2 regions of the Streptomyces sp. NBC_00663 genome follow, and region 1 is predicted to be linked to the other one. Evidence: predicted binding sites of a transcription regulator. Region 1 holds the regulator's gene; the other holds the start of a gene.
The links. Region 1 encodes HrcA, which represses chaperone genes, less so after heat shock. Its sites were predicted from a motif close to TTNGCACTCNGNNNNNCNGAGTGCNAA; they were not measured.
Positions count from the first base shown of each region.

Region 2: groL (chaperonin GroEL) is a predicted target of HrcA. The motif match lies at 3,474-3,500, and genes of this name have one in related genera.

Region 1 covers NZ_CP109027.1:6,477,223-6,491,669, reverse strand. The annotation lists gene OG866_RS29600 (16S rRNA (uracil(1498)-N(3))-methyltransferase) at 21-770, opposite strand; gene OG866_RS29595 (nitronate monooxygenase) at 767-1,855, opposite strand; gene dnaJ (molecular chaperone DnaJ) at 1,968-3,104, opposite strand; gene hrcA (heat-inducible transcriptional repressor HrcA) at 3,105-4,121, opposite strand; gene OG866_RS29580 (MBL fold metallo-hydrolase) at 4,285-5,016, shown strand; gene OG866_RS29575 (DUF3097 domain-containing protein) at 5,048-5,848, shown strand; gene hemW (radical SAM family heme chaperone HemW) at 5,909-7,141, opposite strand; gene OG866_RS29565 (SpoIIE family protein phosphatase) at 7,181-9,169, opposite strand; gene OG866_RS29560 (HAMP domain-containing protein) at 9,272-13,435, shown strand; gene OG866_RS29555 (response regulator) at 13,448-14,029, shown strand; gene OG866_RS29550 (AMP-dependent synthetase/ligase) at 14,075-14,447, opposite strand, start outside.
Region 2 covers NZ_CP109027.1:5,320,428-5,334,874, reverse strand. The annotation lists gene OG866_RS24305 (metallophosphoesterase family protein) at 1-332, opposite strand, end outside; gene OG866_RS24300 (NADH:flavin oxidoreductase) at 361-1,479, opposite strand; gene groL (chaperonin GroEL) at 1,688-3,310, opposite strand; gene OG866_RS24290 (cold-shock protein) at 3,648-3,854, opposite strand; gene OG866_RS24285 (MoaD/ThiS family protein) at 4,306-4,581, opposite strand; gene thrC (threonine synthase) at 4,693-5,979, opposite strand; SAM riboswitch class I at 5,998-6,153, opposite strand; gene OG866_RS24275 (glucosyl-3-phosphoglycerate synthase) at 6,304-7,248, shown strand; gene OG866_RS24270 (alpha,alpha-trehalose-phosphate synthase (UDP-forming)) at 7,323-8,711, shown strand; gene otsB (trehalose-phosphatase) at 8,687-9,586, opposite strand; gene OG866_RS24260 (DUF3263 domain-containing protein) at 9,761-9,988, opposite strand; gene OG866_RS24255 (extracellular solute-binding protein) at 10,022-11,302, opposite strand; gene OG866_RS24250 (ROK family protein) at 11,411-12,352, shown strand; gene nagA (N-acetylglucosamine-6-phosphate deacetylase) at 12,352-13,563, shown strand; gene OG866_RS24240 (1-phosphofructokinase family hexose kinase) at 13,679-14,447, shown strand, end outside.

The DNA of each region.
Region 1 (14,447 bases):
TGTTTCCCCCGGAGGATCGGTCAGGACCAGCGGCCGGTGCGGCCGAGGAGCAGGGCCGCGGCCGCCGTCCCGGCGGTCGACGTACGCAACACGGTAGGGCCCAGCACGTACGCCTTCGCACCGGCCTCCTCGAAGAGCGCCAACTCGTCCTTGGCGACGCCCCCTTCGGGACCGACGACGAGAACGATCTCACCCTCGCCGGGGAGTTCGGCGGTGGCGAGGGCCTGGCTGCCGCGTTCGAAGTCGGAGTGGAGTACGGCGGCGAAGTCGGCGCGGGCGAGCAGCGCGGCGACCTGCTTGGTCGTGGCCAGGTCCGCGACCTCGGGGAAGCGGACGCGGCGGGACTGCTTGCCGGCCTCGCGGGCGGTGCCCCGCCACTTGCCGAGTGCCTTGAGCCCTCGCTCGCCCTTCCACTGGGTGATGCAACGGGCCGCCTGCCAGGGCACGACGGCGTCGACGCCGACCTCGGTCATGGTCTCGACGGCGAGTTCACCGCGGTCACCCTTGGGAAGCGCCTGGACGACCGTGATGCGCGGCTGCGCCACCGGTTCCTCGCTGACGCCGTCCAGCTGGACGATCAGCCGGTCCTTGCCCTCGGTGCCGAGCACGACACAGTCGGCCCAGCGGCCGGCGCCGTCGGTGAGGATGACGTCCTCGCCGGGCTGGAGGCGCTTCACGGAGACGGCGTGCCGTCCCTCGGGTCCGTCGAGGACGTAGTGGCCGCCGCCACCGGCGTCGAAGTGCTCGACGACGAACACGGGAGCGGTCATCGCGGGTCACCTCCGGCGTTCCGGAAGCCGGACAACGCTGTCGTGGCGTCGGCGAGTTCGGCGGCCAGCACCTCGACGAGCTGCCCGGCGGGCAGCTCGCGGGCCATCCGGTGCCCCTGTCCCGCCCACAGGGCCATGCCCTGGGCGTCCTTGGCCTTGGCGGCGGCCTTGCGCAACGGCGAGGTGAGGTGATGGACCTCGGGGTAGGCGGCGGGGGCGTACGGGCCGTGCTCGCGCAGGAACCGGTTGACGAGCCCGCGGGCCGGCCGGCCGGAGAAGGCGCGGGTCAGTTCGGTCCGTACGAAGAGAGGGTTGGTCAGGGCCTGCTTGTGGAGGTCGGCGGCGCCGGACTCGGGGGTGGCGAGGAAGGCGGTGCCGAGCTGGGCGGCACTGGCGCCCGCGGCGAGGACGGCGGCGATCTGACTGCCGCGCATGATGCCGCCGGCGGCGACGACGGGGATCCCCACGGTTTCCCTGATCTGCCCGACGAGCGAGAGCAGCCCGAGCCCGGCGCCGTCGGTCTCGGGGACGTCCCGATGGGTGCCCTGGTGGCCGCCGGCCTCGACGCCCTGCGCGATCACCGCGTCGGCCCCGGCCCGCTGCACGGCGAGCGCCTCGTCCGGGGTGGTCGCGGTGACGAGGGTGACGGTCCCGGCCCTCCGCAGCGCCTCCAGCACCTCACCGCCCGGCACCCCGAAGTGGAAGGAGACGACGGGTACGGGGTTGTCGAGGAGTACGGCGAGCTTGGCGTCGTACCCGTCGTCCCGCCCGCTCTCGGGGTCGCCGAGCTCGGTCTCGTACCAGGCGGCTTCCCCGGCCAGCTGGTGCGAGTAGACGTCGACGGCGGCCGCATCCGCGTACTCGGGCTGCGGCAGGAACAGATTGACGCCGAAGGGCCGTCCGGTCAGCCCGCGCAGCTGCTTGATCTCCTGGTACATGCCGTCGGCCGTCTTGTACCCGGCGGCAAGGAACCCGAGCCCCCCGGCGTCGGACACGGCCGCGGCCAACCGCGGCACGGAGACCCCGCCCGCCATGGGGGCCTGCACGATCGGATAGGGGAAGAGATCGGTCAGCGCGGAGGACATGCCCGCATGTTGTCACGTCCCCCGAACAAGTCCGAATCCAGCCTTCCGCCCGGCATAGTCCATTGGCACGAGGAGGCGCCGGCCACCTTGCGGCGCCGGCGCCCGACCCGTGTCACCGCCCGTTGAACGCGTCCTTCAGCCGGGAGAACAGTCCTTGCTGGCCCGGCTGGAACTGTCCTGTCGGCCGTTCCTCGCCGCGCAGCTTCGCCAGTTCGCGCAGCAGACGCTCCTGCTCCGGGTCCAGCTTGTTCGGGGTCTGTACCTCGACGTGCACGATGAGATCGCCCCGGCCGCCGCCCCGCAGATGCGTGACACCGCGTCCGTGCAGCGGGATCGACTGCCCGGACTGCGTGCCCGGCCGGATGTCGACCTCCTCCAGCCCGTCCAGCGTCTCCAGCGGCACCTTCGTACCGAGCGCCGCCGCCGTCATCGGAATCGTCACCGTGCAGTGCAGATCGTCACCGCGCCGCTGGAACATCGCGTGCGGCAGCTCGTGGATCTCGACGTACAGGTCACCGGCGGGACCGCCACCGGGCCCGACCTCGCCCTCACCCGCGAGCTGGATCCGCGTGCCGTTGTCCACACCGGCCGGGATCTTCACGGTCAGTGTGCGACGGGAGCGGATCCGGCCGTCACCGGCGCACTCGGGACACGGCGTCGGGACGACCGTGCCGAAGCCCTGGCACTGCGGGCAGGGACGCGAGGTCATGACCTGGCCCAGGAAGGACCGGGTGACCTGCGACACCTCACCGCGCCCGCGGCACATGTCACACGTCTGGGCCGAGGTTCCCGGCGCCGCGCCCTCACCGTTGCAGGTGTTGCAGACGATCGCCGTGTCGACCTGGATGTCCTTCGTGGTGCCGAAGGCCGCCTCGTCGAGCTCGATCTCCAGCCGGATCATCGCGTCCTGGCCGCGCCGGGTGCGCGAGCGCGGACCGCGCTGGGACGCCGTACCGAAGAACGCGTCCATGATGTCCGAGAAGTTCCCGAAGCCACCCGCGCCGAAGCCGCCGGCGCCCGCGCCGCCCGCCTGGGACAGCGGGTCGCCGCCGAGGTCGTAGACCTGCTTCTTCTGCGGGTCCGACAGCACCTCGTAAGCGGCGTTGATCTCCTTGAACCGCTCCTGGGTCTTCGGATCGGGGTTGACGTCCGGGTGCAGCTCGCGTGCGAGCCGACGGAACGCCTTCTTGATCTCATCCTGCGACGCGTCGCGGCGCACGCCGAGAACGGCGTAGTAGTCCGTGGCCACTTACGACTCCGCCAGGATCTGTCCGACGTACCGTGCCACTGCGCGTACCGCTCCCATCGTTCCCGGGTAATCCATGCGGGTCGGTCCGACCACGCCGAGCTTGGCTACTGCCTCGCCGCCCGAACCGTAGCCGACCGACACCACCGAAGTTGAGTTGAGTCCCTCATAGGCGTTCTCGTGACCGATGCGTACGGTCATGCCCGAATCCCCGGCCTCGCCAAGCAACTTGAGGAGCACGACCTGCTCCTCCAGTGCTTCCAGGACCGGCCGGATGGTGAGGGGGAAGTCATGTCCGAAGCGGGTGAGATTGGCGGTTCCGCCGATCATCAACCGTTCCTCGTTCTCCTCGACCAGTGTCTCCAGCAGCGTGGAGAGCACCGTCGCGACCGTACCCCGATCCTCGACGTCGAAGCCCTCGGGCAGGTCCTCGACCAGTCGCGGCACATCGGCGAACCGACGCCCCGCGACCCGGCTGTTGAGGCGCGCCCGCAGATCGGCCAGCGAGGCCTCCCCGAAGGGGGCCGGGCAGTCGATCATGCGCTGCTCGACCCGGCCCGTGTCGGTGATCAGGACGAGCATCACGCGCGCCGGGGCGAGCGAGAGCAGTTCCACATGCCGCACGGTGGACCGGGTCAGCGACGGATACTGCACCACCGCCACCTGCCGGGTGAGCTGCGCGAGCAGCCGCACGGTCCGGGCCACCACGTCATCGAGGTCGACGGCGCCGTCGAGGAAGTTCTGGATCGCGCGCCGCTCGGGCGCGGTCATGGGCTTGACGCCCGCGAGCTTGTCCACGAACAGGCGGTAGCCCTTGTCGGTGGGGATGCGCCCGGCGCTGGTGTGCGGCTGGGCGATGTACCCCTCGTCCTCCAGGGCGGCCATGTCGTTGCGCACGGTCGCCGGGGAGACGCCAAGGCTGTGGCGCTCGGTGAGGGCCTTGGAGCCGACGGGCTCCTCCGTCCCCACATAGTCCTGGACGATGGCGCGCAGCACCTGAAGCCTGCGTTCACTCAGCATCGCGCACACCTCCAGAAGTCGGTCCCCAGGCCCCTGCCTGGCACTCTGTCCGCCCGAGTGCCAGCGTTCCCCGCGGCCCAGTGTACGGCGGTGGGGTGCCACCCGGGCAAGGTCGGTCGGGGTGTGACAGCTCGTGAACCGCTCGTACGGCTAGCGTCGCGGTATGACGGTGACTTGGGAAGAGCTGGGGTGGCAGCGGGTGGCGGCCGGGGTGGGCCGGTGCCGGCTCCCGGTCTGGGACTGCACGGCAGGGCTGGTCGTCGGGGCGGACACGGCCCTGTTGATCGATGCCGGGTCGAGCCTCGCGGAGGGGGCCCGGCTGCGGGCGCAGGCGGAGTCGCTCGCCGGGCACCGTGTGACCCATCTCGCGCTGACCCACCCCCACTTCGACCATGTCTTCGGTGCGGCGGCGTTCGCGGGTGCGGAGGTGTTCGGGCCGGTCGGCATGGACACGCTGCTCGACCAGCAGCAGGCTCGCGAGGAGCTGCGCGCGGACGCGATCGGCAACGGCCTGGAGGCGGGGGCGGCCGAGGAGGCGGTCGACGCCCTCGCCCGGCCCCGCCATCTGGTCTCCGGCGAGTGGACCCTCGACCTCGGCGGCGGCCGGCAGGTCCTGCTGGCCAACGTCGGCCCCGGGCACACGGCCCACGACCTCGCGGTGCTGGTGCCGGGCTCGCCCGAGGTGGTGTTCTGCGGTGACCTGGTCGAGGAGTCCGGCGAAGCGCAGGCGGGCCCGGACGCCGTACCGTCGCATTGGCCCGCGGCCCTGGACCGGCTCCTGGACCTGGGCGGCGAGGACGCGCTGTACGTGCCCGGTCACGGAGCGGTGGTGGACGCCGCGTTCGTGCGGGCGCAGCGGGACGCCCTGGCCCGGCGTTTCGGCGTGTCGCCCTGACCGCACCCCGGCTTCTCCTATCGTCATCCGAATGCGCCAGTACTCCGCCGATCTGACCCCGCCGTGGAAGAAGCCGAAGCCCGTCCCGGAGGTCCCGGCCGAGCCCGGCCTGGTGGTCGAGGAGCCCGGCACCGGCTTCTGCGGCGCGGTGATCCGCTGCGAGGCGGGCACGGTGACCCTGGAGGACCGCTTCGGCAAGCTCCGGGTCTTCCCGCTGGAGCCTCGGGGTTTCCTGCTGGAGGGCCGGGTGGTGACGCTCGTACGGCCTTCAAGCGCGCCTGTACGTCCCTCCCGCACCGCCTCCGGTTCGGTCGCCGTCCCCGGCGCCCGCGCACGCGTGGCCCGCGCCGGACGCATCTACGTCGAGGGCCGGCACGACGCCGAGCTGGTCGAGAAGGTCTGGGGCGACGACCTGCGCATCGAGGGCGTGGTCGTGGAGTACCTGGAGGGCGTGGACGACCTGCCGAGGATCGTGGAGGAGTTCGCCCCGGGTCCGGACGCCCGCCTCGGCGTCCTGGTGGACCACCTGGTGCCGGGCAGCAAGGAGTCCCGTATCGCGGCATCGGTCACCAGCGAACACGCCCTGGTCGTCGGCCACCCCTACATCGACATCTGGGAGGCGGTGAAGCCGTCGTCCCTGGGCATCGAGGCGTGGCCCAGAGTCCCCCACGGCCAGGACTGGAAAACGGGCGTGTGCAGGGCACTGGGCTGGCCGTCCGAGAACACGGGCGCGGTATGGCAGGCAATCCTGAAGCGCGTGACCTCTTACAGGGACCTGGAGCCAGAGCTCCTGGGCCGAGTAGAGGAACTGATCGATTTCGTCACAGCTTGACTGAACCCACCTAAAGGGGCGCGGGGAACTGCGCGACCAGCCACGACGAAACCTGCACCTTCAGTCCACCAGGTCCCGCACCACCGCATCCGCCAGCAGCCGCCCCCGAAGCGTCAGCACCGCGCGCCCCTCGTCGTACGACTCCTGCCGAAGAAGCCCGTCCGACAGCGCCCGGCGAGCAGCACGCCGGCCCTCCTCACGGAGCAGGTCAAGCGGTACACCCTCCCTCAAGCGCAGCTCCAGCAGAATCCGCTCGACCCTGCGGTCCTCCTCCGACAGCACCTCGCGCCCCGCCCCCGGCGACTTCCCCGCCGCCAGCGCCGCCGCGTACGCGCCGGGATGCTTCACGTTCCACCAGCGCACCCCGCCCACGTGCGAGTGCGCTCCCGGCCCCGCGCCCCACCAGTCGGCGCCGCGCCAGTACAACTCGTTGTGCAGACAGCGCCCCGCCTCGGAGGTCGCCCAGTTCGACACCTCGTACCAGTCGAAGCCGGCCGCCGCGAACGCGTCCTCCGCGATCAGATACCGGTCCGCGTGCACGTCGTCGTCGGTCATCGGCACCTCGCCCCGGCGGATCCGCCGGGCCAGCTGCGTGCCCTCCTCCACGATCAGCGCGTACGCCGAGACGTGGTCGGGTCCGGCGCCGATCGCCGCGTCCAGGGACGCCCTCCAGTCGTCGTCCGACTCGCCCGGGGTGCCGTAGATCAGATCCAGGTTGACGTGCTCGAAGCCCGCCGCCCGCGCCTCCGCCACGCACGCCTCGGGGCGCCCGGGCGTGTGGGTCCGGTCCAGCACGCGCAGCACATGCTGCTTCGCGCTCTGCATGCCGAAGGAGATCCGGTTGAAGCCGCCCGCGCGCAGGGTCGCCAGATACGCCGGATCCACCGACTCCGGGTTCGCCTCAGTCGTGACCTCGGCGTCCGCCGCCAGTCCGAACTCGTCACGGATCGCCGCGAGCATCCGTACGAGATCGGAGGCGCCCAGCAGGGTCGGCGTACCGCCGCCCACGAACACCGTGCGGACCTCGCGCGGATCGTCCCCCAGCACCTTGCGCGCCAGCCTGATCTCGTCGATCAGGGTGTCCGCGTAGTTGTCGCGGGAGGCGAGGACACCGCCGCTGCCGCGCAGCTCGGTGGCGGTGTAGGTGTTGAAGTCGCAGTACCCGCAGCGGGTCGCGCAGTAGGGGACGTGCAGATAGAACCCGAGGGGTCGCTCGGCGGCTCCGGAGAGCGCGTGCGCGGGGAGTGCGCCGTCGTCGGGGACGGGCTCGCCGTCGGGGAGTGCGGAAGGCATGCCTTCCATTGTCCAGCACCCGCGCCCTTGCCTCCGCGCTCACTCCGCTTGCAGCACCAGCAGGGCCAGGTCGTCGTCGGGCGGTCGTACGCCGAACTCGTGCACCAGCCGTTTGATGCGCTCGGCGATGAGCGGGGCGGTCAGGCCCGCGCAGCCGGCGAGGGCCGCGGCGAGGCCGTCGCCGTCGTCGAACTGGCGGGAGCCGCTGCGCCGCTCGGTCACCCCGTCGGTGACGCACAGGAGGGTGTCGCCGTGGCGCAGCTCGACGATCTCGCTGGTGTAGACGGCGTCCTCGACGACCCCGAGGAGGGTCTGCGGCTGGGCGACCGCACAGACCCCGCCGTCGGGTCCCAGCAGCAGGGGCAGGGGGTGGCCGGCGGAGGCGAGGGTGACCTGGACGCCGCCGTCGAAGGGCACGAGCTGGCCGAAGAGGAGGGACAGGAAGCGGGTCTGCGGGCCGTCGGCGGCCGCGGCGAGGCCCGCCGGTCCGGCGAAGGCGCGGGCGGCGGCGTCGGCGGCCTCGGTGGCGTCGTCGAGGAGGAGCTGGTTGAGGCGGTCCAGGACGTCGGCGACGGCGTACCCCTCCCGGGCCAGCAGCCGCAGCCAGGGCCGGGCCAGCCCGATCACCACGGCCGCCTCCGGCCCCTTGCCCTGGACGTCGCCGATGGCGAAGCACCAGCGGCCGTCCCCGGACGGGAACAGGTCGTAGAAGTCGCCGCTGGGGCCCGCCTTGTCGCAGGGCTCGTAGACGAGCGCGCTGCTCACCCCGGGGATCTCGGCGACCGCGCCGGGCAGCAGTCCGCGCTGGAGGACGGCGCTGATGGTGGCCTGGCGGGCGTACTGGCGGGCGGCGCTGATGGCGAGGGCGACCCGGCGGCCGAGGTCCTCGACGAGTCCGGTGATCTCGTCCGGGAAGCGCAGCAGGCCCGCCCGCCCGATGACCAGGGTGCCCAGCGGGCGGCCACCGGCGATCAGGCGGTACGCGAGGGCCGTGCCGTGGGTGCCGTGCGGGCCGAGCGCCTCGCCGGGCCAGGGGAAGGAGACGGGTCCCGAGCGCGGCGGATCGGGAGGTCGCGGCGCCTCCTTGTCCAGGGCCCGGCGCAGGTCCTCGATGAGGTTCTCGCTGCCGTGCCAGACGCGGGCCAGCCGTGGCCCCGGCCCGGCGATCGCGTCGGCGCCCCAGCCTCCGACGCCGCCCGCGCCGTCGGCCTCGGTCGCGCGCGGGGAGCCCCAGCGCCCCATGAGCTCGTCCTCCAGCCACACCGCGCACCAGTCGGCCAGCCGCGGCACGATCAGCTGTCCGGCGAGCGCGGCCACCAGGTCCTCGTCGAGCTGTCCGGCGAGCAGGTCGGAGGCCTCGGCGAGGAAGGACAGGGCACCGCGGTTGAGCCACTCCCGGTCGCGCTCGGCGCGCTGGGGTTCGGGGGCGAGGATCTCGGCGACCCGCAGACCGCGCTCCCCCGGGTACGGGTCGAGGTCGCCGGCGGCCGTGCCGCCCTCGTGGGTGAGCCGGGCCCACACGGTCTTGGAGCCGGTGCGGTACGTGATCCCCCAGGACTCGGCGAGGGCGGCGACCAGGCGAAGGCCGCGGCCGTACTCCGGTGTGCCGGGGTGGTACTCCGACCCGCCGGTGGCGAACTCGCCACGTTCGGACGGCGGTTCGGGCGCACCGGCGCGGGGGGCGCGCGAGGGGTGGTGGTCGGTGACCTCCACGACGAGCGCGCCGGTCGCCTCCATACGGCAGTCCAGTTCGATGTCGGTGCCCGCGTGGACGACCGCGTTGGTGACGAGTTCGCTGGTCACGATCGTGAGGTCGTCGGTGACGCGCTCGGTGAGCTGTTGGGCGCCGGGCAGGCCGAGTTGGGCCCATTCGGCGAGCGCGGCGCGCAGCAGTGCGCGGGCGGCGCCCGGCGCGTGCGAGCTCCCGGAAAGGGTGGCGTGCGCTCGGGCGCATGGGAGCACTCCGTCGGGCACGGGCGCATCAGAAGCACGGGGATCGCTCTCCCGTTGCGTCGGAATGGCCCCCATGTCCAGCTCCCCGAGCAGTTCGGACGAATACGCCTCAGTCGATGCGGACAGAGTGACAGACTGGCCGCGCCCATAAGCACCGAGTTACCGAAGTGGGCCGCCATGAGTGAGAACAGTGCTATGCGTGTGCTCGAAGACGGACAGAATCAGGACCAGATTCGAGCATCGGATCTGCGTCCGCTGCTCGCCGCGATGACGGCCGCGCGGGACGGGCACTTCTCGAAGCTGCCGGAGGCGGGGCACGGCCCCGTTGTGGCCGAACTGTCCGCGATCTTCAACCAGTTGGTGGACCGCAATGTCCACTTCACCACGGAGGTCCAGCGGGTCAAGCGGGAGCTGGTGCGGCACGGCCGGCTGGACGAGCGGCTCTCCCCGAGCCCCGGTGCCGGCGCCTGGGCCTCCCGGGTCAGCGATGTGAACCAGCTGCTGGACGCCCTGGTCGCCCCGGCCGCCAACGCGACCCGGGTGCTGGACGCGGTGGCGGGCGGCGATCTGACCCAGCGGGTCGATCTGCACGACGGCAACCGCCAGTTGCGGGGTGACCTGCGGCGGCTCGGCCGGGCCGTGAACAAGATGGTCGACCAGTTGTCGTTGTTCACGGGCGAGGTGACCCGGGTCGCCCGTGAAGTCGGCACCGAGGGGCGGCTCGGCGGGCGGGCCAAAGTGACCGGTCTGTCGGGCAGTTGGCGGGATGTGACCGAGGCGGTCAACACCATGGCCTCCCGGCTGACCGCGCAGGTTCGTGACATCGCCCTGGTGACCACGGCCGTGGCCCGCGGCGACCTGACCCGCACGGTCACCGTGGAGGCCACCGGTGAGCTGCTGGAACTGAAGCTGACCGTGAACACGATGGTGGACCAGCTCTCCGCCTTCGCCGACGAGGTCACGCGGGTGGCCCGCGAGGTCGGCACCGAGGGGCAGCTGGGCGGACGCGCCCAGGTGCGGGGCGTGAGCGGCGTCTGGAAGGACCTCACCGACAACGTCAACTTCATGGCGTCGAACCTGACTTCACAGGTCCGCAACATCGCCCAGGTGACGACGGCGGTGGCCAATGGCGACCTGTCGCAGAAGATCACGGTCGACGCGCAGGGTGAGATCCTCGAACTGAAGTCGACCATCAACACGATGGTGGACCAGCTCTCCGCCTTCGCCGACGAGGTCACCCGCGTCGCCCGCGAGGTCGGCACCGAAGGAAACCTCGGCGGCCGGGCCCAGGTGCGCGGCGTGAGCGGCGTCTGGAAGGACCTCACCGACAACGTCAACTTCATGGCGGACAACCTGACCTCGCAGGTCCGCAACATCGCCCTGGTCTCCACCGCGGTGGCCCAGGGCGACCTCGGCAAGAAGATCACGGTCGAGGCCAAGGGCGAGATCCTGGAGCTGAAGTCCACGATCAACACGATGGTGGACCAGCTCTCCGCCTTCGCCGACGAGGTCACCCGCGTCGCCCGCGAGGTCGGCACCGAAGGAAACCTCGGCGGCCAGGCGCAGGTGCGCGGCGTGAGCGGCGTCTGGAAGGACCTCACCGACAACGTCAACTTCATGGCCCTGAACCTGACTTCGCAGGTCAGGAACATCGCCCAGGTGACGACCGCGGTGGCCAACGGCGACCTGTCGAAGAAGATCACGGTCGACGCCCGGGGAGAGATCCTCGAACTGAAGGACACCGTCAACACGATGGTGGAGCAGCTACGGGCCTTCGCCGACGAGGTGACGAGGGTCGCCCGCGAGGTCGGCACCGACGGCCGGCTCGGTGGCCGCGCCCAGGTGCTCGGGGTGTCCGGCGTTTGGCGGGATTTGACCGACAACGTCAACTACATGGCGGACAACCTGACCTCGCAGGTGCGCAACATCGCCCAGGTGACGACCGCCGTCGCCAACGGCGACCTCTCCAAGAAGATCGACGTGGACGCCCGCGGCGAGATCCTGGAGCTGAAGACCGCCATCAACACCATGGTGGACACGCTGTCCTCCTTCTCCTCCGAGGTCACCCGCGTGGCCCGTGAGGTCGGCTCCGAGGGCCAACTCGGCGGCCAGGCACGGGTCGAGGGCGTGTACGGCACCTGGAAGCGTCTGACGACCAACGTGAACGAGCTCGCCTCCAACCTGACCACGCAGGTCCGCGCGATCGCCGAGGTCGCCTCCGCGGTGGCCCAGGGCGACATGTCCCGCTCCATCACCGTGGAGACGCAGGGCGAGGTCGCCGAGCTCAAGGACAACATCAACCTGATGGTGGCCAACCTCCGCGAGACGACCCGCGCGAAGGACTGGCTGGAGTCGAACCTGGCCCGTCTCGCCGCGCTGATGCAGGGCCACCGCGACCTGATGGAGGTCGCCGACCTGATCCTGCGCGAGCTGACGCCGCTGGTGAACGCCCAGTACGGGGCGTTCTTCCTGGCCGACCCGGACGAGGACGGCGCGGCCATCCGCACAACCGTTCCTGCAAAGGGACTGGCGTTCATCGCGGGCTACGGCTCGGCGCAGGGCGCGACGGTGGAGACCGGCGGCCTCCCCGTCCACGGTCTGGTCCGCCAGGCCGCCCGCGAGAAGAAGCGCATCCTCGTCGAGGAGGCCCCGCCGGACTACATCAAGATCAACAGCGGTCTGGGCGAGGCCGCCCCCACGAGCGTCGTGATCATCCCGATCCTCTTCGAGGACAAGCTCCTCGGCGTCATCGAGCTGGCGTCGTTCTCCCGCTTCTCCGACGTCCACCTGGCGTTCTTCGACCAGTTCGTGAACACCATCGGCGTCGCGATCAACACCATCATCGCCAACTCCCGCACGGAGTCCCTGCTCGGCGAGTCCCAGCGCCTCGCGATGCAGCTCCAGGAACGCTCGGACGAACTCCAGAAACAACAAGCCGAGTTGCAACGCTCGAACGCCGAACTGGAGGAGAAGGCGGCCCTGTTGGCCACCTCCTCCCAGTACAAGTCGGAGTTCCTGGCCAACATGTCCCACGAACTCCGCACCCCCCTGAACTCCCTGCTCATCCTGGCGAGGCTCCTCTCCGACAACCCGGACGGCCATCTCTCCGACCAGGAGGTCCAGTTCGCGACGACGATCCACCGCTCGGGCTCGGACCTCCTCCAGCTCATCAACGACATCCTGGACTTGTCGAAGATCGAGGCCGGCCGGATGGACGTCCGTCCGAAGAAGCTCCCGCTGATCAAGCTCCTCGACTACGTCCACGCCACCTTCCGCCCGCTCACCCTGGACCGGGGACTCGCCTTCGAGGTGGCCGTCGGCGAGGACGTGCCGCGCGAGATGTACTCCGACGAACAGCGCCTCCAGCAGATCCTGCGCAACCTGCTGTCCAACGCGATCAAGTTCACCGCGGGCGGCCGGGTCGAACTCCGGGTCAACCGGGTCAAGGACCCCGAGCGCCGGTACGTGAGCGAGAGCGACGAGGTGATCGCGTTCGCCGTCACCGACACCGGGATCGGCATCGCCGCCGAGAAACTCCCGGTGATCTTCGAGGCGTTCCAGCAGGCCGACGGCACCACCAACCGCAAGTACGGCGGCACCGGCCTCGGGCTGTCCATCAGCCGGGAGATCGCCGGCCTGCTGGGCGGCCGTATCGTCGCCGAGAGCGAACCCGGCAAGGGCTCCACCTTCACGCTCTACGTCCCCGTCGTCAGCCCCGGCCACTCGGCGACCGGCCCGGTCCCCGAGGACCGCTCCCTGCCGACGGTGCCGGAACAGCTCTCCTCGGAGCCCTACACGGCCACCCACGACGTGGACGACGCCTGGCCCGCACCGACAAAGCTGGAGGCGTGGAAATCGGGCCGGGCGGGCCAGGTGCTCCCCGGACGCCGGGTGCTGATCGTCGACGACGACATCCGCAACGTCTTCGCCCTCACCCATGTCCTGGGCCGGGTCGGCATGCCCGTCCTCTACGCCGAGAACGGCCGCGAGGGCATCGAGACGCTGGAGCGCAATCCCGACGTCGAACTCGTCCTGATGGACATCATGATGCCGGAGATGGACGGCTACGAGACCATCGCCGCCATCCGCCGCACCCCCCGCTGGACGGGGCTGCCCATCGTCGCGCTGACCGCGAAGGCGATGCCGGGAGACCGCGAGAAGTCGATCGCGCGGGGCGCCAACGACTACGTACCCAAACCGGTCGACGTCGACCAGCTGCTGACCGTGGTCTGCGCACTCCTGGACCCCGAGGGCGAGGACGAGGCCGAGCCCACCGCGGAAACCTCCGTAGAGGAACCGGACACGACAGGAGATGTGGCGGTTCCGCCGACGACTGAATGAGGCACAGTCACCATGAGCGCTGAGGCAACGACCGACGAGCGCGCCGGCATCCTCCTGGTCGACGACATGGAGGACAACCTGATCGCGCTGGAGGCCGTCCTGGGGTCCCTCAACGAGCCGCTCGTCCGGGCACGTTCGGGCGAGGAAGCGATGAAGGCGCTGCTGCGCCGGCAGTTCGCCCTCGTACTGCTCGACGTCCGCATGCCGGGCATGGACGGCTTCGAGACCGCCGCGAACATCAAACGGCTCGACCAGACCAAGGACGTCCCGATCATCTTCCTGACCGGCGCGGAGGACGACTCCGGCTACGCCTTCCGCGGCTACGCGACCGGCGCGGCCGACTACCTGACCAAGCCGTTCGACCCCTGGGTCCTCAGGGCCAAGGTCAGCGTCTTCCTGGACCTGCACCGCAAGAACCAGCAGCTGGAACGGCTACTGGCCCAGGACCAGGCGGACTACGGGGAGGTGAGCACGAGGCTGGCGGAACTGGAGGCGGATCTGGATGGGGAGGGCCTCCCGGACCGGGCGGCGTTGCGCACCCGGGTCCAGGAGCTACGGCAGCTGCTGAACAGGGGCCGGGGCCAAGGCTTTTAGGGGCGCGGGGAACTGCGCGACCAGCCCCCACGCACCCGCAGCCGCCTACGCCTCGCGAGCCCCGGCGTACATCTCATCAATGAGGTGCTTGTACTCCCGCTCCACAACCGGCCTCTTCAACTTCAGACTCGGCGTGATCTCCCCATGCTCCACATCGAGATCCCGAGGCAGCAACCGGAACTTCTTGATGGTCTGCCACCGCTGAAGCCCCTCGTTGAGTTCCTTGACGTACCCCTCGACCAGGGCAACGGTCTCCGGCGCCGCCACCACGTCCGCGTACGACTTCCCGCCCAGCCCGTTCTCCTCGGCCCAGCCGAGAATCGCGACCTCGTCGAGAGCGATCAGCGCGGTGCAGAAGTTCCGGTCGGCACCGTGCACGAGGATGTTGGAGACGTAAGGGCACACCGCCTTGAACTGA
Region 2 (14,447 bases), 1.2 Mb from region 1:
GCCGCCGACTCCAGAACGGCCTCGGGCTCCGCGTGCCCACTGCCGAGCACCTTGCCGAAGGCCTCGCGCTCGTCGTGGTTCCCGGTCGTATAGAACACCGGCACCCCGCCCAGCACGTCCCGCGCGAACCCGCCCACCAGCGCGTGTACGGCCGTGTACGCCTCCGGGGACCCGTCATCGGCGAGGTCGCCGGTGACGACGACGGCGTCGATGCCCCGCAGATACCGGAGTTCGTGCAGCAGGAGCCGCAGGGAGTCATGCGCGTTGACACCGTGCCGGTTGACGGCGTCAACGCGCTCCAGGTGCGTGTCCGAGAGCTGGAGAATCCTCATCTCCCGGACACTACACAGGAGTTGGGGCTCAGCTCAGCGACTGAAGCGCCGCCGCGTCGTACGGCTTGAGCTCCTCGAAGCGGTCCGCGAGGACCTTCGCCGCCCACTCCGGGTCCTGGAGCAGCGCGCGCCCGACGGCCACGAGGTCGAACTCGTCGCGCTCCAGGCGGTCGAGGAGATCGTCGAGCCCCTTGAGCGGGGATCCCTCGCCCACGAAGGCGTTGAGGAAGTCGCCGTCGAGGCCGACGGAGCCGACGGTGATGACGGGCTTGCCGGTGAGCTTCTTGGTCCAGCCGGCCAGGTTGAGGTCGGCGCCGTCGAACTCGGGGAGCCAGTAGCGGCGCGTGGAGGCGTGGAAGGCGTCGACACCGGCGGCGGCGAGCGGGCTCAGGATGGCCTCCAGCTCCTCCGGGGTCTCCGCGAGCCGGGCGTCGTAGGCCTCCTGCTTCCACTGCGAGTAGCGGAAGATGACCGGGAAGTCGGCGGAGACGGTCTCGCGGACGGCGGCGACGATCTCGGCGGCGAACCTGGTACGGGCGACCGCGTCACCGCCGTAGCCGTCCGTACGGCGGTTCGTGCCGGCCCACAGGAACTGGTCGACCAGGTAACCGTGCGCGCCGTGGATCTCCACGCCGTCCATGCCGATGCGCTCCGCGGCGGCCGCGGCCTCGGCGAAGGCGCCGATGACATCGTCGATGTCGCGCTGGGTCATCGTCGTACCGGTGGACTCGGTCGCGCCGACGCGGATGCCGGAGGGACCGACCGCGGGGGCCTCGGGGAAGGGGTTCTGCCCCTCCTTGCGGACCATGCCGATGTGCCACAGCTGCGGGACGATCGTGCCGCCCGCCGCGTGCACGTCCTCGGCGACCTTCTTCCAGCCCGCGAGCTGCTCCTCGCCGTGGAAGCGCGGGACACGGCCGCTGTACCCGGCCGAGTCATGGCCGACGAACGTCCCCTCGGTGACGACCAGACCCACACCGGCCGCCGCGCGCCGCGCGTAGTACGACGCCACGTCCGCGCCCGGGATGCCGCCCGGGGAGAACATCCGGGTCATCGGCGCCATCACGATGCGGTTCGGGACGGTCAGGCCGTTGATCGTGATCGGCCGGGAGAGGATCTCGGCGGCGCGGGAGGGGGAGGCGGTCACGCGGGGCTCCTAGCGGTGGTACGAGCGGTGGGTACCGTCGGGTATGTGCATACGCATGGACAGTACGCAGTAGGCAACCGCTCAGTACATCCCTCCATTTCCACTGCCCCTGTGATCCCGCCCACCTCCGGGGAACGCCCGAGGGCGGCACCCCCTGTCGGAACAGGGAGTGCCGCCCTCGGCAAGGACTGGACCGATCCGCGAGGGATCAGAAGTCCATGTCACCGCCCGGCATACCGCCACCGGCGGGCGCGGCGGCCTTCTCCGGCTTGTCGGCGATGACGGCCTCGGTGGTGAGGAAGAGCGCGGCGATGGACGCGGCGTTCTGAAGAGCGGAGCGCGTGACCTTCGCCGGGTCGATGATGCCCTCGGCGATCATGTCGACGTAGTCGCCCGTGGCCGCGTTGAGACCCCAACCGACGGTCAGGTTGCGGACCTTCTCGACCACGACGCCGCCCTCGAGACCACCGTTGACGGCGATCTGCTTGAGCGGAGCCTCCAGGGCGAGCTTCACGGCGTTGGCGCCGGTCGCCTCGTCACCCGTCAGCTCGAGCTTCTCGAACACCGCGGAAGCCTGGAGCAGGGCCACGCCACCACCGGCGACGATGCCCTCCTCGACGGCCGCCTTGGCGTTGCGCACGGCGTCCTCGATGCGGTGCTTGCGCTCCTTGAGCTCGACCTCGGTCGCGGCACCGGCCTTGATGACGGCGACGCCACCGGCGAGCTTGGCCAGGCGCTCCTGGAGCTTCTCGCGGTCGTAGTCCGAGTCGCTGTTCTCGATCTCGGCGCGGATCTGGTTGACCCGGCCGGCGACCTGGTCGGCGGAGCCGGCACCGTCGACGATGGTGGTCTCGTCCTTGGTGATGACGACCTTGCGGGCGCGGCCCAGGAGGTCCAGGGTCGCGTTCTCCAGCTTGAGGCCGACCTCCTCGGAGATGACCTCGCCGCCCGTGAGGATGGCGATGTCGCCGAGCATGGCCTTGCGGCGGTCACCGAAGCCCGGGGCCTTGACGGCGACGGACTTGAAGGTGCCGCGGATCTTGTTGACGACCAGGGTCGACAGGGCCTCGCCCTCGACGTCCTCGGCGATGATCAGCAGCGGCTTGCCCGACTGCATGACCTTCTCCAGGAGCGGGAGCAGGTCCTTGACGGAGCCGATCTTGGAGTTGGCGATCAGGATGTACGGGTCGTCCAGGGACGCCTCCATACGCTCCATGTCGGTGGCGAAGTAGGCGGAGATGTAGCCCTTGTCGAAGCGCATACCCTCCGTCAGCTCCAGCTCCAGACCGAAGGTCTGGGACTCCTCGACGGTGATGACGCCTTCCTTGCCGACCTTGTCCATCGCCTCGGCGATGAGCTCGCCGATCTGGGTGTCGGCGGCGGAGATGGAGGCCGTAGAAGCGATCTGCTCCTTGGTCTCGACATCCTTCGCCTGCTCAAGGAGAGCACCGGAGACGGCCTCGACGGCCTTCTCGATACCGCGCTTGAGGGCCATCGGGTTGGCACCGGCGGCCACGTTGCGCAGACCCTCGCGCACCAGGGCCTGGGCCAGGACGGTCGCGGTCGTCGTGCCGTCACCGGCTACGTCGTCGGTCTTCTTCGCGACTTCCTTGACCAGCTCGGCGCCGATCTTCTCGTACGGGTCCTCGAGCTCGATCTCCTTGGCGATGGACACACCATCGTTGGTGATCGTGGGGGCGCCCCACTTCTTCTCGAGGACGACGTTGCGACCCTTGGGGCCGAGCGTCACCTTGACGGCGTCCGCGAGCTGGTTCATGCCGCGCTCGAGGCCGCGCCGCGCCTCCTCGTCGAACGCGATGATCTTGGCCATGTGAAGTGGTCCCTCCAGGACTGGGGGTGATTCCTTCGGACCGCGCCCGCGCCCGCGACGGACGGCTCGCACACCTCGTGGTTCCTTGCCCCACCTGGCCTGCGGGCCTCACCGACCCGGTCCTTCTTTGTCACTCTCACCTTCAGAGTGCTAACGCCAATAATTAGCACTCGGCATGGTCGAGTGCAAGCGCCGCTCAGGGACCGGCCAGGCGCCGCAAGGGCTCCGCGCAGGCCACAGGGGGTCCCGGGCACGCCGAAGGGCCCGCACCCATGACTCCCCATGAGGTGCGGGCCCTTCAAAGAAGAACGTCGCTGCTAATCAGTCGGCGCGTGCTTCAGCCGGTCGCCAGCCGGACCATGTCCGCCTGCGGCCCCTTCTGGCCCTGCGAGATCTCGAAATCGACCCGCTGGCCCTCTTCCAGGGTGCGGTACCCGTCCATCTGGATCGCGCTGTAGTGGACGAAAACATCCGCACCACCGTCGACCGCGATGAAGCCGTACCCCTTCTCCGCGTTGAACCACTTGACGGTGCCCTGAGCCATGCCTAACTCCCCTATTACTGGCCCTTGCACAGATCCACACTTCGCGGATCCGGGTCAGACCTCACCCCCCACGGATTGGGGGCGTGCGCCGGAACGCGTCGACCGCGGCTGAATGTATCTGTCCAACTGCCGTCTGCAACAGGTCAATCGGACGAGAATTCTGGACGTGCGGGGTCCGGAATGTAGTGAGAATTCGCCCGAATTCGGGGCAAGTCGGGCCTCATAAAAGGCACAAGACGCGCAAAAGAACCGCACACTTTGGCTGCTTCTCGTCGCAAGTGGAGCAGGAACTCATATGCGTGTGGCATGGGGGCGCAGCAGCTTCCCCAACTGTACCGCGCTCAACCATAGAGAATTGCCCCCTCCGTTTCTCTCACGGAGGGGGCAATTCGTTGAACTCTCGGTAATCGGCCTTACCGACGGTAATGATCGGTCATTCGGTCAGCTTGACTCAGCCGCCGGCGACGGCCGGGATGATCGAGACGCCGGCACCGTCCGGGGTGGCGGTCTCCAGGCCCTGCTCGAAGCGGACGTCGTCGTCGTTGACGTACACGTTGACGAACCGGCGCAGCTTGCCCTGGTCGTCGAGCACGCGGGCGGCGATACCCGTGTGGTTCTTCTCCAGGTCGGCGATGACGTCGGCGAGGGTCGAGCCCTCGGCGGCGACCTCGGCCTGCCCGCCGGTGTAGGTGCGCAGGATGGTGGGGATGCGGACGGTGACGCTCATTTTCAAGACCTCCGGTCAGGTAGTCGCCCTCAGGGGCGCGGGGCTGTATTGACTTGCGGCTACCGCCGCCTGGGCGCGACCAGCCCCCACCGGCCCGCAGACGAACAACGACTAAGCGAGACCAGCCTCGCGGAACGAATCAAGGTTGGGGCGAATCGTCGCGGTCAGCCCCGTCCCGGCCACCGCATCCAGCGTCTTGAGCCCATCGCCGGTGTTCAGCACCACCGTCGTCAACGTCGGATCCAGCAGCCCGTTCTCGATCAGCTTGCGGGTCACGCCGACCGTCACGCCACCGGCCGTCTCCGCGAAGATGCCCTCCGTGCGGGCCAGCAGCTTGATCGCGTCGACGATCTGCTCGTCGTTCACGTCCTCCACCGCACCGCCGGTGCGACGCGCGATGTCGAGGACGTAGGGGCCGTCGGCCGGGTTGCCGATGGCGAGGGACTTGGCGATGGTGTTCGGCTTCTGGGGACGAACGACGTCGTGGCCCGCCTTGTAGGCGACCGACACCGGCGAGCACCCCTCCGCCTGCGCACCGAAGATCTTGTACGGCTTGTCCTCGACGAGGCCGAGCTTGATCAGCTCCTGGAGCCCCTTGTCGATCTTCGTCAGCTGGGAGCCGGAGGCGATCGGCACGACCAGCTGGTCCGGCAGCCGCCAGCCGAGCTGCTCGCAGATCTCGTACGCGAGGGTCTTGGAGCCCTCGGCGTAGTACGGCCGCAGGTTGACGTTGACGAAGCCCCAGCCCTCACCGGCCGGATCGCCGATCAGCTCGGAGCAGAAGCGGTTCACGTCGTCGTAGTTGCCCTCGATGCCGACGAGCTCACCGCCGTAGACCGCGGCCATGACGACCTTGCCCTGCTCCAGGTCGTGCGGGATGAACACGCAGGAGCGGAAGCCGGCGCGGGCGGCGGCGGCGCCGACGGCACCCGCGAGGTTGCCGGTGGAGGAGCAGGAGAGGGTGGTGAAGCCGAAGACCCGGGCGGCCTCGATGGCCTGGGCGACGACGCGGTCCTTGAAGGAGTGCGTCGGGTTGCCGGAGTCGTCCTTCACGAACAGCTTGCCGGCCTCGACACCCAGCTCACGGGCCAGGTTGTCGGCCTGGACGAGCTTGGTCCAGCCGGGGTTGATGTTGGGCTTGTCGGCCACGTCCGCGGGGACGGGCAGCAGCGGCGCGTAGCGCCAGATGTTCGCGGGTCCCGCCTCGATCCGCTTGCGGAGCTCCTCGGCGTCGTAGGCGGAGAAGTCGTACGCGATCTCGAGCGGGCCGAAACACTCCTCGCAGGCGAAGACCGGGCCGAGAGGCACCCGGTGACCGCATTCGCGGCAGCTGAGCGCCGCGGCGGGGCCGAGGTCGACGGTGGTTCCGGTGGTGTTTGCGACAGTCTGCGCAGCCATGAGAGGCGAGGCCCTTTCTCCTCATCTTCCTCACGACGCATCTCGCCGTGAGACGGATTTGGCACCTTCCCGAGTCGGGAGCCTCGCGGAGCGATCAACAATGATCTACGAGTACCGACTGGAGGGTTGCCGGGGCTTCATCGGGCCGTATCCCTCTGCCCCTCTGGATGAGCGGTATGAAGTTGTGAACGTCGGACCATCCAGGACATGTGATGGTCATCCGCGTTGTTCAAGACTGTAACCGACGAGGTGGACAGTTGAGATAGACGTCCGAACCGCGAGATGGATCACAAGTAGTGGATCACAAGTAGAGGAGTCGCCTACGTGCTGGAAGAAGTCGAGCGCTGGCTGACCACCCGCTCCTGGTCCGTGACCGACCGGCCGCTCCACCAGATACTGGCCGCCAAGCAGCGCACGGGCCAGTCGGTCAGTGTGGTGCTGCCCGCGCTGAACGAGGAGGAGACGGTCGGCGACATCGTCGCGATCATCCGTCACGACCTCATGCAGCAGGTCCCGCTGGTCGACGAGATAGTCGTCGTCGACTCGGGGTCGAGCGACCGTACGGCGGAAGTGGCGGCCGCGGCCGGGGCCACGGTGGTGCACCGCGACGCGATCCTGCCCCGCCTGCCCGCCGTCCCCGGCAAGGGCGAGGTGCTGTGGCGCTCGCTGCTGGTGACCAGCGGCGACATCGTCTGTTTCATCGACGCCGACCTGAAGGAGTTCTCCTCCGACTTCGTCGCCGGGATCGTCGGCCCGCTGCTCACCGAACCCGGGGTCGACCTGGTCAAGGCCATGTACGACCGTCCGCTCGGCGGCGCCGCGGGCCAGGGCGGCCGGGTGACCGAGCTGATGGCCCGCCCGCTGCTGAACATGCACTGGCCGCAGCTGGCCGGTTTCGTCCAGCCGCTGGGCGGTGAGTACGCGGCCCGCCGCTCTCTGCTGGAGCAGCTGCCGTTCCCGGTCGGCTACGGCATCGAGCTCGGCATGCTCGTCGACGCCCTGCACCTCGTCGGCCTCGACGCGCTCGCCCAGGTCGACGTCGGTGTCCGCAAACACCGTCACCAGGACGGGCAGGCCCTCGGCCGGATGTCCGCCGCGATCTACCGCACCGCCCAGCTCCGGCTGGCCCGCGGCCACCTCGTCCGCCCCTCCCTCACCCAGTTCGAACGCGGCGAGACCGGCTTCGAGCCCCGCACCTACTCCGTGGACACGGAGGAACGCCCGCCGATGGCGGAGATCGCGGAGTACGCGACCCGCAAGGTGGCCTGAGCCTTGCGGTCGGGCGGGCCGCATCGGACCGGACGCACGTTTGAGTGTTCCGTGGCCGGGCTAGGTTGATCCGTATGGCTTCAACGTTCGGTGCTGCTCAGGTACTGGTGGCCTCCAACCGTGGCCCGGTCTCCTACGAGGTCCGGGCGGACGGCACGCTGTCCGCCCGGCGCGGTGGGGGTGGGCTGGTCTCGGGGCTGTCGGCGATCGGCTCCGACGCGGACGCCCTGTGGGTCTGCTCGGCGCTGAGCGACGGCGACCGCGAGGCGGTACGGCGCGGGGAGGGCGAGGCCGGCGTACGGATGCTCGACATCCCCGCCGGCGTGCACGCGGACGCGTACAACGGCATCGCCAACTCGGTCCTGTGGTTCGTCCACCATCTGCTGTACCAGACCCCGCTGGAACCGGTCTTCGACGCGGAGTTCCGGCGGCAGTGGGCGTCGTACGAGACCTACAACCGCGCCTTCGCCGAGGCGCTGGCGGCGGAGGCCGCGCGGGGCGCGGCGGTCGTGGTGCAGGACTACCACCTCACGCTGGTGCCGGGGATGCTGCGGGAGCTCCGCCCCGACCTGCGGATCGGTCACTTCTCGCACACCCCGTGGGCCCCGCCGGAGTACTTCCGGATGCTGCCGGACGACGTGGCCGAGCAGGTGCTGCGGGGCATGCTCGGCGCGGACCGGCTGGGGTTCCTGACCCGGCGCTGGGCATCCGCGTTCGAGGCGTGCGCGACGGAGATCGTCGGCGGGCTCGGGGACACCCGGGTCGGTGTGCACGGGCTCGGCGCGGACGCGGACTTCCTGCGCAAGCGGTCGCACGAGGCGGACGTGGCCGAGCGGATGGCGGCCCTGAGGACGGAGATCGGCGCGGGCCGCCGCACGATCGTCCGGGTCGACCGCACCGAGCTGTCGAAGAACATCGTCCGCGGTCTGCACGCGTACGAGCATCTGCTGGCGACCCGCCCCGAGTGGCGGGAGCGGGTCGTGCACGTGGCGTTCGCCTACCCCTCCCGGCAGGACCTCGCCGTCTACCGGGACTACACGGCCGAGGTGCAGCGCTTGGCGGACGAGATCAACTCGGCGTACGGAACGCCTGGTTGGGCCCCGGTGGTGCTGCACGTCAAGGACGACTTCGCCCGCTCCCTCGCCGCGTACCGGCTTGCCGACGTGGCCCTGGTCAACCCCATCCGCGACGGCATGAACCTGGTCGCGAAGGAGGTGCCGGTCGTCTCCGACGAGGGGTGCGCGCTGGTGCTGTCGCGGGAGGCGGGGGCGTACGAGGAGCTGGGCGAGGACGCGATCGTGGTCAATCCGTACGACGTGATCGGCACCGCCGACGCCCTGCACGAGGCGCTGACGATGGGGCCCGGGGAGCGGGCGGAGCGCACGAAGCGGCTCGCCGCCGCGGCCACGGCGTTGCCGCCCGCGCAGTGGTTCCTGGATCAGCTGGCGGCGTTGCGCTCCTGATCACCGGGGGAAGTTCCGGGAAGCTCTTCCGCCAGTCGCCGCAGCAGTCGTACCAACCCCGCCGGGCCGTCCACCACCAGGTCGGCCCGTTCCTTCAGCTCGGCCACCTCCTCGCTGCCGGTGCTGCACACCAGCAGCCCGGGGATCCCGTCGGAGCGGAGCTTGTCCACGGCGGCGAAGGCGGGGAGGTCTCCGAGGTCGTCGCCGGCGTAGAGCACGGCCTCGGCGCCCAGCTCATGGACGTACTCCGTCAGGGCCCGGCCCTTGTCCATGCCCGGCGGGCGGAGTTCGAGGACGAGCCGGCCGGGTTCGACGATCAGGCCGTGGCGGGTGGCGAGGTCGGTGAGAGGGCCGCGCAGTGCGTCGAAGGCGGCCTGCGGGTCCTCGGCCCGGCGGGTGTGGACGGCGACGGCCCGCCCCTTCTCCTCGATCCAGGTGCCGTGCCAGGCGCCGATGCCGTCGAGGAAGCCGGGGAGTTCGGCGCGGACGGCGGCGACGCCGGGGTGCGGGGCGGGGGCGGTGACCTCGCCGCTGACGGCGTCCCAGCGCTCGGCGCCGTAGTGGCCGAGGACGACGAGGTGTTCGAGGCCGGGGACGCCCGCGAAACCGCCGAGGCGGACGGCGACACCGGCGGGGCGACCGGTGACGACGGCCACGGAGGCGAGCTTCGGGGCGAGGGCGGCGAGCGCGGACACGGCGTCGGGGTGGGCCCGGGCCTGTTCCGGGTCGGCCACGATCGGCGCGAGCGTCCCGTCGAAGTCGAGCGCGACGACCGTCCTGCCGGGCCGCGCGAGCATCGCCGCGAGCCCTTCGCGTCCGGCCTGGGTCACCGGCGTGCGCGGGAAGTCGTCCGTGGAGTCCTTGTGGCTGCCCATAGAGGGACCATATCCACGGCGCCGGATCGCACGCCTTTTTCTCGCCCCCGCCGCCCCTACCCGTTCCCATCCCTGGGGGCTGCCGCCCCCAGACCCCCGCTTCGGCCCCGAAAGGGCCTCGTCCTCAAACGCCGGACGGGCTGAAAGAAGCGTCCGTGTCGGTCAGTCCCTCCGTCACCTCTCCGACCTGCGTGCGTCGCGCACCCTGCGCAGGCGGTTCACCGTGACCGGGTCGTGGGCCAGGGCGCGTGGGTCGTCCAGCAGCGCGTTGAGGAGCTGGTAGTAGCGGACCGGGGCCAGGCCCAGTTCCTCGCGTATCGCACGCTCCTTCGCGCCGGGGCCGGTGAAGCCGCGGCGTTCGAGGGCGAGGATGGCCTGTTCTCGGGGGGCCAGGTCGTTCATGTCAGCGACCGTAGCCCCCGCCACTGACAAGCCCTACTCCGCGCTCTCCGCCATCTGCGCCTTCGACTGGATGCCGGCCAGGACCTCCGACGGACTGCCCCCGGCCGTCACCGCCTCGCCGATCCGCTGCTTGACGGCCGCGCTGACGTCCGCCCAGGACGTCTTGCCGACGGGGTAGAGCTCGGAGCCGGGGAGTTCCGCCAGGAAGGGCTCCAGATGCTTGTCCTCCTTCGCCGTGCTCATGACCTCGGAGGCCGACAGGGTGACCGGCAGCAGGTCGTACTCACGGGAGAAGGCGAGCACGTTCTTCTCGTCGTAGACGAAGTCGAGGAAGTCCCCGATCTGCTCGGCGTGCCCGTTCTGCTTGAACGCCGTCATCCAGTCGGCGACGCCCATGGAGTACTTGGTCGGACCGTCGACGCCGGGCATCGGGACCATGCCGAACTTCACGCCCTTGGCCGCGGCGGTCTTCATCAGCGTGGGATGCCCGTTCAGCATCCCGACCTCGCCGTCCGCGAACGCGGCGAACGCGTCGGCCCGGTTCAGCTTCCCCGGCGCGACCGGCCCGGTCAGCCCCTTGCCGACGAGGTCGTCCCTGAGCCAGGTCAGGGTGTCGACGTTCGCCGCCGAGTCGATGCCGTAGGTGCCGATGTCCTCGGTGTAGCCGCCCCCGCCGCTGAGCAGCCACTGCATGGTCTCGGCCTGCGCCTCCTCGGAGCCGAGGGGCAGGGCGTACGGGTACTTCACGCCCGCCGCCTTCAGCGCGGCGGCGTCCGCGGCGAGCTCCGCCCAGGTCTTCGGCGGGGTCAGCCCGGCCTTGGCGAAGAGGGTCTTGTTGTAGAAGAGCAGCCGGGTGGAGGCCGCGAACGGCATGCCGTACTGCGTCGAGTCGACCTCCCCCGCCGAGGCGAGCCGCGAGACGAAGTCGGCCTCGGTGGAGATGGAGAGCAGTTCGCCGGCGGAGTAGAGCAGGCCGTCGGCCGCGTAGTCGGCGTACGCGCCGATCTGCGCCATGTCGGGCGCGTTCCCGTCCGCGACCATGTCCTTGACCTCGCGGTCGACGTCGTTCCAGGAGTAGACGCTGACGTCGACCTCGACGCCGGGGTGATCGGCCTCGTAGTCCGCCACCAGCGCGTCCCAGTACTTCTGGGAGCTGTTCGCCTTGCTGTTCCCGTAGTCCGCGGCGACCAGTCGCAGGGTCACGTCCCCCGAGTCGTCGCCGAGGCCGCAGCCGCCGAGAACCGCCGTCATGCCCAGCGCGGACACCACCGCGATCGTTCCTGTCCTACCCCGCCGCACTGCCGAGCCCCACATCGTCGTCATCGCCACTGGAACCTCCGAAACTTTCGAAAGGTCAGACATAAGGTCTACACCACGTGAGTGGACTAGACCTCTCCCGGGTCGGCGGGCCACACTACCCCCGTGAGACATGTCATCGCCCTCGATGTGGGCGGCACCGGAATGAAGGCCGCCCTCGTCGGCGCCTCCGGCGAGCTGCTCCACCAGGCCCGCCGCGCCACCGGCCGGGAGCGCGGCCCCGACGCGGTCGTCGAGGGCATCCTCGACTTCGCCGCCGAGCTGCACGCGTACGGCGCCGAGCACCTCGGCGAGCCCGCGTCCGCCGCCGGCGTCGCCGTCCCCGGCATCGTCGACGCCGACCAGGGCGTCGCCCGCTACGCCGCCAACCTCGGCTGGCGCGACGTCCCGCTGCGCGCGCTGCTCACCGAGCGACTCGCAGTCCCCGTCGCCCTCGGCCACGACGTCCGCACCGGCGGCCTCGCCGAGGGCCGGCTCGGCGCCGGCCAGGGCGCGGACCGCTTCTTCTTCGTCCCCCTCGGCACCGGCATCGCGGGCGCCATCGGCATCGGCGGCCGGGTGGAGGCGGGCGCCCACGGCTTCGCGGGCGAGATCGGCCACATCGTCGTACGCCCGGGCGGGGCCGCCTGTCCGTGCGGTCAGGCCGGCTGCCTGGAGCGGTACGCCTCCGCGGCGGCGGTCAGCCAGGCATGGGCCGCCGCTTGCGGGGACCCCTCGGCCGACGCGGCCGACTGCGCGAAAGCCGTCGAGTCCGGCGACCCCCGGGCTCAGGCCGTCTGGCAGCACGCCATCGACGCCCTCGCCGACGGCCTGGTCACCGCCCTCACCCTCCTGGACCCCAGCACCCTGATCATCGGTGGCGGCCTGGCGGAGGCGGGGGAAACCTTGTTCACACCACTGAGGGATGCCGTCCAACAGCGGATCACCTTCCAGAAGCTGCCGACGATCGTCCCGGCGGCCCTCGGCGACACGGCGGGTTGCCTGGGCGCGGGCCTGCTGGCCTGGGACCTCCTCGACACAACCGACCTCAAGGAGGAAACCCCCTGATGGCAACGCCGCAAGGGGCGCGGGGAACTGCGCGACCAGCCACAACGCACCCGCACCCCGCATCGAACAGCGCCCCCCTCATCCTCTCCGGCGCAACGGTCGTCCTCCCCACAGGAACCGTCCAAAGCGGCCGAGTGATCATCAACGGCACCCACATCGCCGGAAGCGCACCAGAGAACGCCCAGGTCACCGACGTATCCGGCCACTGGCTCATCCCGGGGTTCGTGGACATCCACAACCACGGCGGCGGCGGAGCCAGCTTCACCTCCGGCACCACAGAAGACGTACTCCACGGCATCCACACGCACCGCGTGCACGGCACCACCACCCTCGTCGCCTCCACCGTCACCGGCGACATGGACTTCCTCGCCCAGCGCGCCGGCCTGCTGAGCGAGCTCGCCGAGCAGGGCGACATCGCCGGCATCCACTTCGAGGGCCCGTTCATCTCCCCGTGCCGCAAGGGCGCGCACTCCGAGGAGCTGCTGCGCGACCCGGACCCCGCCGAGGTCCGCAAGCTGATCGACGCGGCGCGCGGCCAGGCCAGGATGGTCACGCTCGCCACCGAGCTCCCCGGCGGCATCGACTCCGTACGGCTCCTCGCCGAGCACGGCGTCATCGCGGCGATCGGCCACACCGACGCGACGTACGAGCAGACGGTGGAGGCCATCGACGCGGGCGCCACCGTCGCCACCCACCTCTTCAACGCGATGCCCGCCCTCGGCCACCGCGCCCCGGGCCCGATCGCCGCCCTCCTGGAGGACGAGCGGATCACGGTCGAGCTCATCAACGACGGCACGCATCTGCACCCGGCCGCCCTCCAGCTGGCGTTCCATCACAAGGGCGCGGACCGGGTCGCGTTCATCACGGACGCGATGGACGCGGCCGGCTTCGGCGACGGCCGCTACATGCTGGGCCCGCTGGAGGTCGAGGTCAGCGAGGGCGTGGCCCGGCTGGTGGAGGGCGGTTCGATCGCGGGGTCGACGCTGACCCTGGACCGGGCCTTCAAGCGCGCGGTGACCATCGACAGGCTGCCGGTGGAGGACGCCGTCGCGGCGCTGTCGGCCAACCCGGCCCGGCTGCTGGGCATGGCCGACCGCGTCGGCTCCCTCGAACCCGGCCGGTACGCCGACCTCGTCCTGCTCGACGCCGACTTCGAGCTCAAGGGCGTGATGCGCCGGGGTGAATGGGTGGTCGATCCCCAACTGGGCTGATCTGTCCATCTGTTGAGGGCGGCGGTTGGCCTGGGAGACTGGGCCGACCGCCGTCCGTTTGGCATGATCACCCCACCAAACGGCTCAGCAACGTCTTCGGGGGAGGTCGGCCCAGGTGATCCTCACGGTCACGCTGAACACCGCTCTCGACATCACCTACCGTGTACGGGCCCTGCGGCCGCACGCCTCCCACCGGGTCTCCGAGGTCACCGAACGCCCCGGCGGCAAGGGTCTGAACGTGGCCCGCGTGCTCGCGGCCCTCGGCCACGAGGTGACGGTCACCGGCTTCACCGGCGGCGCGACCGGCCGCGTGATCCAGGACCAGCTGACGAGTGCTCCCGGCGTGACCGACGCGCTGCTCCCGGTCTCCGGCGCCACCCGCCGCACCATCGCCGTCGTCGACGAGCGGACCGGCGACACCACCCAGCTCAACGAGCCGGGCCCGGTGGTCACCCCGCCGGAGTGGTCGGCCTTCCAGGAGGCGTACGAGGATCTCCTCGCGTCGGCCGACGCGGTGGCCCTGTGCGGCAGCCTGCCGCCGGGGGTGCCGGTGGGCGCGTACGCCGGGCTGGTCCGCACCGCGAGGGCGGCCGGAGTACCGGTGTTGTTGGACACCAGCGGGGAGCCGCTGCGCCGCGGGGTCGCCGCCCGCCCGGACCTCATCAAGCCGAACGCCGACGAACTGGCCGAGCTGACCGGCTCCCACGAGCCACAGCGGGCCACCCAGGACGCCCGCCGTCGGGGCGCCCGCGCGGTCGTCGCCTCGCTCGGCACCGACGGCCTGCTCGCCGCCGCCCCCGAGGGCCGCTGGCGCGCCACCGCGCCGGCCCGCCTCCACGGCAACCCGACGGGCGCCGGCGACTCGGCGGTCGCGGGCCTGCTGT